Regions from separate parts of the Ochrobactrum sp. 19YEA23 genome, predicted to be linked through region 1. Evidence: predicted binding sites of a transcription regulator. Region 1 holds the regulator's gene; the other holds the start of a gene.
The links. The regulator PhoB, encoded in region 1, activates phosphate uptake and scavenging genes when phosphate is short. The targets are predictions, from matches to a motif close to TGTCATNNANCTGTCAT.

Region 1 (5,791 bases):
AACCGGCGCCGTGATGATCAGATCCTGCCCCTCACGCAATTGCAGGCCGACGCGGACGGCCACTTCAGCCAGCCGTTCGAGCTTCACCGGATCAATGACGGGATTTTGCATATCGTGAGCCATGGGCTGCAGACCTCTTTGATGCGAAAGCGCCTCCCTCAAGAAAGGGGGCGTCATGAAAGAATCACTTCTGTACACTCGCCGCCAGTTTATCAGATGGCGCAATTAAACCACGTTCTTTTCAGGATATGGTCTATACTGGATACCGCGGTCAGCAATATGGAAAGCAAAGAGAATGAATAAGAAAGCGCTTGTATTATTGGGACTTGCGGGCCTGCTGGCCGGTTGTGTCACCATGACGCCGGAAGAGCGCCGCGCTGCCGATGAACGGACCTGCCGGGGTTATGGGTTCAAGCCGCAGACCGAAGCATTTGCCAATTGCCTGATGCGCCTCGATCTCGACCGCCGCGCAGATCGCCGCGCCTGGGAAAACCGCGTCGATTTCTACGACCAGCCGATCATGCTCTATCAGCCGATCTATCGTCCAGTTGTGGTTCGCCCCCGGTAGTTACGGCAATTCGCATAGCTAAAATGAAAAATGCGGGCCAATCGGAAAGATCAGCCCGCACCGAAACCGTTCAAATCAACTTATAGAGGCGTTTCCGGCCGGTCCTGCGACAGGAGCAACGCGCCGATTGCATCGGCCTGCTTCTGGTCTGCCGCTGCATATCCGAGCGATTGCGGCGGGCTTGCAGGCGCCGACGTATCGAATTGCGGCTGATAGGACGCAACCTGCTGAATCTGTGGCTGTGCCTGTGCTGTCGCTATACCATTCTGGTGCGAGAGGCGATTGCCACGTGCCTGCGGGCCAAGGCCGCTGCCCCGTATAGAGGTTTCCATCTTTGCGGCATCCGCCAGCGCGACCTGTACGGTGGGCGCTGCTTCCGGCACTGGACCGGCCTGTGGCAGCGTCACGTCATAAGACGGATCTTGCGGCGTGGATGGCGACTGCGGCGAATAGGCGAGAGCCAGATTGTATGGCTCCTGCGGCACCGGGTTCTGCAACGAGCCGTCGCGGTTGCGCTTCTCGTAGAATGAATTACCGCCGGCAACCAGCACGTAATGCATGTTGTTATACGGGAATGACAGACCAGCCGTGTGGAAGAACATGGCGTTCTTCAGCTTTGGATGGCGCTGGCCCTTCAGCACGGCGTCAGCAGCTGCCTGAACGTCGGGCAGCTTGCCCGATTCCATCCTGCGGCTGAGAACGCCCGGTGCGAACTGGTTCTTCTGACCGACAACGCCACAAATAGTATCCGGATAACGGCCCGATGCGAGGCGGTTCATGACGACCGTACCGACAGCCATCAGACCATCAGGGCTGGAACGGTTCGATTCGAAGAACATTGCGCGCTCGAGGCACTCCTTGTCCCTCGCCGTGTAGGTATAGGTCTTGACGCCGTTAACCGACTTGACGTGGCTTGCGGCCGCCGTCTTCTCAGTCTTGGCTGTGGTGCCGGTCGTCGTGCAGCCCGTCATTACGAAGGGCGCTACGAGCAGTCCTGCCAATACAGGCAGCTTCCAATTACCAGCGCGCGTCAACGGCTCAGTCTCATATTCAGGACCCTTAACTGAAGCAGTCGATCCGAAGGCCAATAATGACCGGTACGGGTCTAGCTGCGGTGCAAGTCAAAGCAGGCGAAGATCAAAAATCAAACAACCTGCCGTCGCTCGTCTTCTTCAAGGTTTTGGAATTTTTAGGCCAAAAAAAGGCAATGGGTCAAATTCCGAAATTGCTGAAACCATCGAAACGGCCACAAATGAAACCCGAATCACGAGCGTAATTGCCCACACAAACCATTCAAAACTATTAATAATTTCTTAATGAACCTACAGAAAAGAGATAAACCTTTGATTTGATGGAAATCATAGTTCCTCAATACAGGCCACATCGCTGCCTTAATTCGCAACTGCTGTAAAATTTTGATATATCTTGCTTCATCCGGTTGGGAAAATCTGCGGCGTAACTGTTTTAGCAAGTCCTGCGCCGGTTCCTTCAACTTTGATGCAAGCTACGTAACATTCCGTGAGATTGGCCATTTTTGGCCTTTTCAGCACCTCATCTGACCGAATCGGGTGGAGCAGGCAACTGGCAAAATGGGCACGTCTGAAAGTGATCGAGCCCGCCTTTCGGTCACGAAAGACGGGCTCGAAGAGCAGTTTCTATTGAAGTTCGATCAGCCGAAAGAATAACCGGCGCCGCGTACCGTGCGGATCGGATCAAGCGCGCGACCCAAGTTGATAGCCTTGCGCAGGCGTCCGACATGGACGTCGACGGTGCGATCATCGACATAGATGTCCGGTCCCCAGACACCATCGAGAAGCTGGCTGCGTGAGAACACGCGGCCCGGCGACATCATGAAATATTCCAGCAGGCGGAACTCCGTCGGTCCAAGACGAACTTCCTTTTCTTTGCGGTAAACACGATGCTGCTGGCGGTCGAGCACCAGATCGCCCACCTTCAGCACATGCGACAGCAGGCTTGGATTAGCGCGGCGCAGCATGGCCTTGACGCGGGCCAGAAGCTCAGGCGTCGAGAACGGCTTTACGACATAATCGTCGGCGCCGACGCTCAAGCCGCGAACGCGTTCGCTTTCCTCACCGCGGGCGGTCAGCATGATGACCGGCAAACGTTCCGTCTCCGGCCACTGGCGCAGACGGCGGCACAGTTCGATGCCCGATACGCCAGGAAGCATCCAATCGAGGATGAGAAGATCCGGTACGTTCTCGCGCAGCGCGATTTCAGCCTCGTCGCCGCGTAGCATCGTATCCACCTGATAGCCTTCGGCCTCAAGATTGTAGCGCAGCAGAACGCTCAGCGCCTCTTCGTCTTCCACCACAGCGATTTTGGGTACCTGTGACATCCAATATTCCCTATTAAAATCCAGCGAGCGGAAGATACACGTCCCCCTATCGACCGCGTGCCGCCGCGCTATTCACTCATTCTCCACCGCATTTGGAGCTCCTTTCGGCAAAGCCGTCCTGATGTGCTCCAAACGCAGCGCTTACTCAGGGCTTGCGTGCCTCATCCACGACGATGCCGTGGCTCAGGTCTTCTTTCGGTCGTTCGGCAGGCATCTGCAGGCCGGTCACGATGTAATAGACGGTTTCCGCGATGTTGGTCGCATGGTCGCCGATGCGCTCGATATTCTTGGCGCAGAACAGAAGATGCGTGCAGGCGGAAATATTGCGCGGATCTTCCATCATATAGGTGAGCAGCTCGCGGAACAGCGAGGTGTACATGGCGTCGATCTCATCGTCGCGATCACGCACGATATTGATCTGCTGCACCGAGCGCGACGCATAGGCGTCGAGCACGTCCTTGAGCTGGGTCAGCGCCAGTTCGGCCAGCGTTTCAAGACCGCGATAGAGCTTGACCGGCTGGCGGGACTCCGAAACGGCGGCAACGCGCTTGGCAATGTTCTTGCCCAGATCGCCAACGCGCTCCAGATCGGCGGAGATGCGGATCGAACCGATAATCTCGCGCAGATCGACAGCCATCGGCTGACGCTTGGCGATGATCATCACGGCCTTGTCGTCGATTTCGCGTTCGCTGGCGTCCAGGATCAGGTCGTCTGAAATGACGCGCTGGGCAAGGGCGTTGTCTGCATTGACGATAGCGGCGACCGACTGTTCGACCATACGTTCCGCATGTCCGCCCATTTCGGCGATCTTGTGGGTGAGAAACTTCAGTTCCTCATCGTAGGAACGAACGGTATGCTGAGACGGCATGGTAGACCTCGTAATATAAATTGCGGGGAAGCCGCACTTCTGTTTTTGCTAGCGCAGTCCGCGGGCAAGGGAGGCTTGTCCCCCGCCCTCGTTGTTAGCCAAAGCGTCCGGTGATGTAGTCCTGCGTGCGCTTTTCGGTCGGCGCAGTGAACATCGTTTCCGTGTCGCCCACTTCGACCAGATTGCCGAGATGGAACATGGCGGTGCGCTGCGAAACACGGGCCGCCTGCTGCATGGAGTGGGTGACGATGACGATGGTGTAGTTCTGGCGCAGTTCGTCGATCAGCTCTTCCACCTTTGCCGTAGCAATCGGGTCGAGCGCCGAGCAGGGTTCGTCCATCAGAATGACTTCCGGGCTCACCGCAATCGCACGGGCAATGCACAGGCGCTGCTGCTGACCGCCGGAAAGACCCGTGCCCGCATCGTGGAGGCGATCCTTCACTTCCTCGAACAGGCTGGCCTTCTGAAGGCTCGTCACGACGATTTCTTCAAGATCGGTCTTGGAGCGGGCCAGACCGTGAATGCGCGGGCCATAAGCCACGTTCTCGTAGATCGTCTTCGGGAACGGGTTCGGCTTCTGAAACACCATACCCACACGGGCACGCAGTTCCACCACATCGATCTTCGGATCGTAGATATCCTCATTGTCGAGGGTGATCTTGCCACCGATGCGGCAACCTTCAATCGTGTCGTTCATGCGGTTGAGCGAGCGAAGGAATGTCGACTTGCCGCAGCCGGAAGGACCGATCAGCGCCGTCACCATCTTTTCCGGAACATCCAGGTTGACATCGAAAAGGGCCTGCTTCTCACCATAGAATACGCAAACCTTGTCGCCGCGCATCTTTACGGAACTGGTGTTGGCGTTCATCTTTTCTCCTACGGCTTTCTCGAGAGTACGTTCTGTCATCAAGTTCATAGCTTCGACTCCCGTTTACCAGCGGCGCTCGAACCGGCGGCGCAGAATGATTGCTGCAATGTTCATCACGGCCAGGAACAGAAGCAGGACGATGATAGCGCCGGACGTGCGTTCCACAAAGGCGCGTTCTGCTTCATTGGCCCACATATAGATCTGGACAGGCAAGGCGGTCGCCGGTTCCATCGGGGTGGACGGAACATCCGCCACGAAAGCCACCATACCGATCAGCAGAAGCGGAGCGGTTTCACCGAGTGCATGGGCGAGCCCGATGATGGTGCCCGTCAGAATGCCGGGCGCGGCGAGCGGCAGGACGTGATGGAAGACCATCTGCGTCTTGGAAGCGCCGAGGCCGAGCGCAGCGGCGCGGATCGATGGCGGCACCGCGCGCAATGCGGCGCGCGTCGCGATAATGATCGTCGGCAGTGTCATCAGCGTTAGAACCAGACCGCCGACCAGCGAAGCCGATCGTGGCAGGCCGAAGAAGTTGACGAAAACCGCCAGACCCAACAGACCGAACACGATGGACGGTACGGCTGCGAGGTTGTTGATGTTCACCTCGATCATATCGGTCCAGCGGTTCTTCTTGGCGAACTCTTCCAGATAGATCGATGCGGCGACGCCGATAGGCAGAGCCAGACCCAGCACGATCAGCATCATATAAAGAGAACCGACCAGCGCCACACCGAGACCGGATGTTTCCGGGCGGCTCGATGCGCCATAGGTGAAGAGGCCGGTATTGAAGGCTTCCTTCATGACGCCTTCTTCCGAAAGCGTCTTCATCCAGCCGACCTGACGGTCGGAAACCTTGCGGCTCGTTTCAGGCACGGTCAGGTCGATCTGCCCCTTGAAGGCGGAATCGATGTCTGCGCCTGCCAGAACCGGAACGGTCTGCGTCGTGCCGATGAGCGACGGATTGTCCATCACCATCTGGCGAAGCTGAATGCGCACGCCGTCCGAATAGAAGCGACCGAGATCGCGCATGGCCGGACGGTCCGTGGGCGACACGCCAAGCTTTTCAGCCAGAGCATTGCGCACCAGAAGCGGATAGTTCGCCGTGATCAGCACGTTCGGATCAGTCGCGCG
Region 2 (5,791 bases), on a different contig from region 1:
GGTCAGCGCGCTGGGCCTGTCGCGCAGCTATGGCGAGAGCTTCAACTGGGTCGATCCGGTCGTGGGCACGCGGGCGCTTCTGCGCCTGACGGACAAGCTATCCCTGCAGGCGCAGGCGGATATTGGCGGATTTGGCGCGGGTTCTGAATTGACCTGGTCGGTGCTTGGCACAGTCAATTATGTGCTCACCGATCACCTGTCGGTTTCGGCAGGCTATAAGGCGCTGCATGTCGATTACGACCGTGACGGCTACGTGTTCGATTCACGCCTCAACGGTCCCGTTCTGGGCGTGACCTACCGGTTCTGATCAGCGGGCGGATCGTTCGATTTCCGTGATAGCCAGTTCACGAGAATGAAATAGACGGCATTTTCCTGCCCCGATAGAAAGCGGCATAGTGTTTGGCGCGCCGGAGGAGCGGCGCACCAAATGCCGGATTTGGGAAAATTGCAGGAATAACATGCCGATCTATGAGCTGGCTGCCGCTGGCGCAGCAACGTGCTGGGCACTGACGGGCCTCATCTCCGCCTGGCCAGCCGGTCATCTGGGCGCGCTTGCCTTCAATCGCGTGCGGCAGGTGTTTGTCACGAGCCTGCTTGCCATCTATGTCATCGCGACTGGGAAATGGCAGCAGCTGAGCGGCGATGTTGTCTTGCCCCTGATGCTTTCCGGTTTCATCGGCATTTTTCTGGGCGATACTCTGCTTTTCATCACGCTGAACAGGCTTGGACCGCGCCGCTCCGGCATTCTCTTCGCCATGAACGCGCCAATGACCGCATTGCTCGGCTGGCTGGTGCTCGGTGAAACTCTGTCTCTGATCGCCGTGCTCGGCATTGTCATCACGGTTTTTGGGGTTTCGCTGGCGATTTTCTTTGGCAAGCGCGCAACGCAGCTGCATCCATGGGAAACGATCAAGGGATCGCTATGGGCGGGCATCGGCCTTGGCTTGTTGTCCGCGCTCGGTCAGGCCATCGGCTCGATCATTGCGCGTCCGGTGATGGAAACGGGCATCGACCCGCTCGTCGGGTCCATGTTGCGCGTCGGCACTGCCGCCTTATGTCTGTCGATACTGATGCAGTTGCCATTTACCGCCGTGAAGCCGCGCAATCCGCTCAACTGGCGGGTTGGGGCGATGACGGCATTGACCGGATTTCTGTCGCTGGGCATCGGCATGACCTTGCTGCTTTTCGCCTTGTCGGGTGGCAAAGCGGGCATCGTCTCGACCATTTCGGCCACAACCCCGGTCATCATCTTGCCGCTGCTCTGGCTCAGGACGGGCGAGCGCCCTGCCGCAGGCGCATGGCTTGGCGCGGCCTTTACCGTGGTCGGTATGGCGCTTATCTTTATGCGCTGAGACGTCTTTCGCCTTTTAGGGCCGTTCGGCTTTGCTGCGTGCCATCCAGCGTTCACGGAAAGCGCGGCGACGCGAGCGCCAGCGCGGGCGCGGAAGCGGCTGCGCGGATGCCTTGCTGCGCATCGCCGGGGGTGGCGACAGCAGGCGGATAATGAACAGAATGCAGACACCGATGGTGAACAGCCAGAAGATTTCGTCGGTCAGATCGTTGATCATTGTCTCGTTCCAGCGGTTCGTCCGGCACTCAATAAGCTGAATATACGGCGTCGAATTGATGCTTTTGAAAAGAAAGATAGAGCATCGATCCGATTGAATCGGATCGATGCTCGTCAGTAAAATAGATAGCTTCTGGCAAAACTAAGTCCAAGTCACGTTAGCGTGCTTATTTGTGAAGCTGGCTATTGTGTCACTGCCTTTGGCTTCAGGCGCAGGATAAGCGGCACGAGCACCAGTGCGACAGCCGGGAAAACCAGCCAGTTGATCGTTTCCCAGCCGGACGCATGCAGCAGCGATCCCGCGAAGAACGACGCGCAGGCAACCGTGCCGAACATGATGAAATCATTGGCGCCTTGCGCCTTGCCGCGCTCGGCTGGCGTGTGACAGTCGGTGACCATTGCGGTTGCGCCGATGAAGCCAAAGTTCCAGCCGATGCCAAGCAGGATCAGCGCCATCCAGAAATGGCCGACATCGAAGCCGCCGAGTGCAACGGCAGCCGCCCCGGCAATCAGCACAAGGCCGAGCGCGGTGATCTTTTCCTTGCCGTAGCGGGCGATCAGCTTGCCGGTAAAGAAGCTTGGTCCGAACATGGCAAGCACATGCCATTGAATGCCGAGCGCTGCGTGATCGACCGAATGACCATGGCCAACCATGGCGATAGGTGCAGCCGTCATCACAAAGGTCATCAGGGCGTAGGAGCAGACGCCTGCCGCGACCGACAGGATGAAGCGCGGCATTTTCAATATTTCGATCAGGGGTCTTCCGGTGTCATTGCTGGCATTGGCCGCTTTGACAGCCTTGGGCGCGCGCAGCATGGACAGGACCGGCAATGCGATGAGGCCGAGCACCGCCTGGCTGAGGAAACTGCCGGCGAACATGGCATCGGGGATCGTGTCGCGGGTCCAGATCACCAGCTGCGGCCCGACGATTGCGGCGATGAGCCCGCCAACCATCACATAGGAAATTGCCTTGGCTTTCATGTCGCCGCTGGCGGTGTCTGCGGCGGCGAAGCGATAGCTCTGCACATAGGCGGCATAGAGACCTGCTGTCAGCGTGCCAAGGCAGAAGATCAGGAATGATGCGGAGAAAATGCCAGCGGCTGCGACAAGCCCCGCCGTCGCGCCGACAAGCGCACCAATCATATAGGCATTGCGCCGCCCGAGCTGCCGCATCAAGAACGCGGCAGGCAAAGTGCCGAGCGCCAGTCCCAGATTGAACAGGCTGACGGGCAGGGTGACGAGGGCCGGATCGGACGACAATTTCTGCCCGACAAGGCCGCCGAGCGAGATGACGATAGGCGGGCTCGACGCACCGAGCGCCTGCGCCATCGTCAGGATAAGAATATTGCGGCGAACGGACGAATTATCGGTCATTTTTTCCCTCATACAACGACGCAGGAAACTAGCGTCATAGTTGTCTGCCGAATAGAGGAAAAATATTCCAAATCACCGAAGTTCGGTTTTCCCGCGCTTTCTCAGGGAAAGTCTTCAAAGCTTCATTGGACAGTCAAGCACATGTCACGAAGCCAGCTTACCGATACCGCAGAGCTAACTTGGAACGGGGACATTCCATGCATCGGTATTTCGGCACGTCGACCATTCTCGCCAGCCTTCTGGCTTTCACCATTGTTCCGGCATCGGCGGAGGAAAAAGCATTTCCTGCCACGCTGAAGGCCCATGCGATCCTGCCAGCTAACACGGTCATCGCGGCACCGGATGGTGCGGCAGATCATTTGAAGACCTCCGGCAAATTCACCACAGCAGACCGCAAGCGTGCTGAAGGCATCGGTACGATTGAAGGCAAGGATGGCGTGCGTAAAACCGGCGTTTCGCTTCCCTTCGACGGCCAGCCTGTGCAGGGCTTTTCGGGCATCAAGACCATGGAAGACGGCAGCTTCTGGACGCTGTCGGACAATGGTTTCGGCACGAAGTTCAATTCGCCCGACGCCATGCTGATGCTGCACAATGTCAAGTTCGACTGGGACAACGGCAAGGTCGAGCGCGTGAAGACCCTATTCCTCAGCGACCCGGACAAGAAAGCACCATTCCCGATCGTCATGGAAGGCGCGGAAAAGCGTTACCTGACTGGCGCGGATTTCGACGTGGAATCGATCCAGCCCGTGGCGGATGGTTTCTGGGTGGGCGAGGAATTCGGTCCGTTCCTGCTGAAATTCGATACTGACGGCAAGCTGACGGACGTGTTCTCAACGCAGGTTGGTGAAACGCAGGTCGTCTCGCCGGACAATCCAAAGCTCGCCTTGCCGGCCAATCCGAGCCTCAAGCTTCCGGTTTACAATCTGAAGCGTTCGGGCGGCTTTGAAGGCCTTGCCATGTCGAAGGACGGTTCGAAGCTCTACGGTCTCCTCGAAGGCCCGCTTTTCGTCGATGGCGCACCGGAAAAGACCGACAGCGGCAAGACTGGCCTGCGCATCATCGAGTTCAGCGTGGCTGACAAGAAGTGGACGGGCCGTTCGTGGCTCTATCCTCTGGCTGAAGGCGGCGAAGCGATTGGCGATTTCAATATGCTGGATGCCAGCACGGGTCTGGTCATCGAACGCGACAACGGTGCAGGCGTTGCGGAAAAGGCTTGTGCCGATCCGAAGAAGCCGCAGCCGGATTGCTTCGACGTGCCGTCCAAGGTCAAGCGCATCTACAAGATTTCCTTCGATGACAGCAATGTCGGCAAGGAAGTGCGCAAGATCGGCTACATCGATCTGCTGACCATTGCAGACCCGGACAATAAGCGCCGTCAGGGTGGTCATGACGCCATTTACGACATGCCGTTTGTGACGATCGAGAATGTCGACCGCGTGGACGATACCCATATCATCGTCGGTAACGACAATAATCTGCCGTTCTCGGCAGGCCGTTCGCTCGACAAGGTTGACGATAATGAGTTCGTGCTGCTGGAAGTCGGCGAATTCCTGAAAGCCGAATAAGTCGACTGCCCCGTGATTGAAGAAAAGCCGCGAGACAATCTCGCGGCTTTTCTGTCTGTGCACGACAGAAGTACCGACATGGAAGTTTTCTTCGCTCGCAGTTATGGTGCAGCAAAACTTCTATGGAGGAAGCCGTTGAAGATTTTCATTTTCGGCAGTGTGAATGTGGATGTCAGCGCACGAATGGCGGCGTTGCCACGTCCGGGGCAGACGGTGAATGCGTCGGGCTACGGGATTGGTCTCGGCGGCAAGGGCGCCAATCAGGCCGTGGCTGTCGCCAAGCTCGGCGGCGATGTGCGCTTCGTCGGCGCGGTCGGCAACGATGCCTTCGGTGATCTTGCCGTCAAGCAGATGCAGGAATTCGGCCTCAACACAGATGGCGTGCGGGTGACTGACGGTGTCGAGACAGGCATGGCGATCATTCAGGTCGACGAGGCTGGCCAGAACACGATTGCCGTTTGCGCGGGGGCCAATGCACATTGGTCGGCAACCGATATCGATGCGCACGCCGCGGACATTGCCAAAGCGAAGATCACGTTGCTGCAGCGCGAAGTGCCGCATGAGGCCAATCTGGCGGTTGCGAAAGCCGTGCGTGCTTCAGGCGGGCAGGTGCTGTTCGACCCGGCTCCGGTTGGCGATGCCAGCCGCATGGCGGATCTGATTGCGCTTTGCGACATCATCTCGCCGAACGAGACCGAGGCCGCCGAAATCACCGGCATCGAGCCGACCGATTTGGCCTCGGCGGAAGCGGCAGCCCGCAACCTTCTGGAACGCGGCCCCAAGACCGTCATCCTCAAACTTGGCAGCCGTGGGGCATTGCTGGTGACCGCGGGTGAGGTCAGGCATTTCGAGCCGTTCAAAGTCAAGGTCGTGGACACGGTCGCGGCAGGCGACAGTTTCAATGGCGGTTTCGCGGTCGCCTATGCGGCAGGAAAATCGCTGCATGATTGCGTGCGCTTTGCGTCCGCCTCGGGGGCGATTGCGGTCACACGGGCAGGTGCAGGCGCGGCAGCGCCGACTGCAAGCGAAGTGGAAGCGCTGATCGCCAGCGCCTGAGTTTCAGTTGTAAACAAAAAGCCGCGCTGGCTGGACCAGCGCGGCTTTTTTCATTTTGACGAGAGATCAGAGCGTCGCCAGACGTTCCGTCAGAAGCGTGAAGAAACCATCGGCATCGACATCCTTGATGAACAGCGCGTTCTTCGGGCGGTCGGTCACTTCCCACCAGTCGACGACCGTTTCGCCGATGGTCAGCTCCGAATTGATCTCGATTTCCACATTGCAATGA

Region 2: QBD01_RS21405 (esterase-like activity of phytase family protein) is a predicted target of PhoB. The motif match lies at 3,051-3,067, and genes of this name have one in related genera.

What each region holds. Positions count from the first base shown of each region.
Region 1 covers NZ_JASAMQ010000001.1:303,930-309,720, reverse strand. Annotated here, with positions in the region: gene QBD01_RS01420 (aminopeptidase) at 1-123, opposite strand, end outside; gene QBD01_RS01415 (hypothetical protein) at 296-568, shown strand; gene QBD01_RS01410 (cell wall hydrolase) at 649-1,602, opposite strand; gene QBD01_RS01405 (hypothetical protein) at 1,659-1,844, shown strand; gene phoB (phosphate regulon transcriptional regulator PhoB) at 2,238-2,924, opposite strand; gene phoU (phosphate signaling complex protein PhoU) at 3,070-3,792, opposite strand; gene pstB (phosphate ABC transporter ATP-binding protein PstB) at 3,887-4,708, opposite strand; gene pstA (phosphate ABC transporter permease PstA) at 4,724-5,791, opposite strand, start outside.
Region 2 covers NZ_JASAMQ010000010.1:64,859-70,649, forward strand. Annotated here, with positions in the region: gene QBD01_RS21385 (hypothetical protein) at 1-307, shown strand, start outside; gene QBD01_RS21390 (DMT family transporter) at 459-1,352, shown strand; gene QBD01_RS21395 (hypothetical protein) at 1,368-1,568, opposite strand; gene QBD01_RS21400 (MFS transporter) at 1,751-2,941, opposite strand; gene QBD01_RS21405 (esterase-like activity of phytase family protein) at 3,139-4,506, shown strand; gene rbsK (ribokinase) at 4,585-5,562, shown strand; gene QBD01_RS21415 (nucleoside hydrolase) at 5,629-5,791, opposite strand, start outside.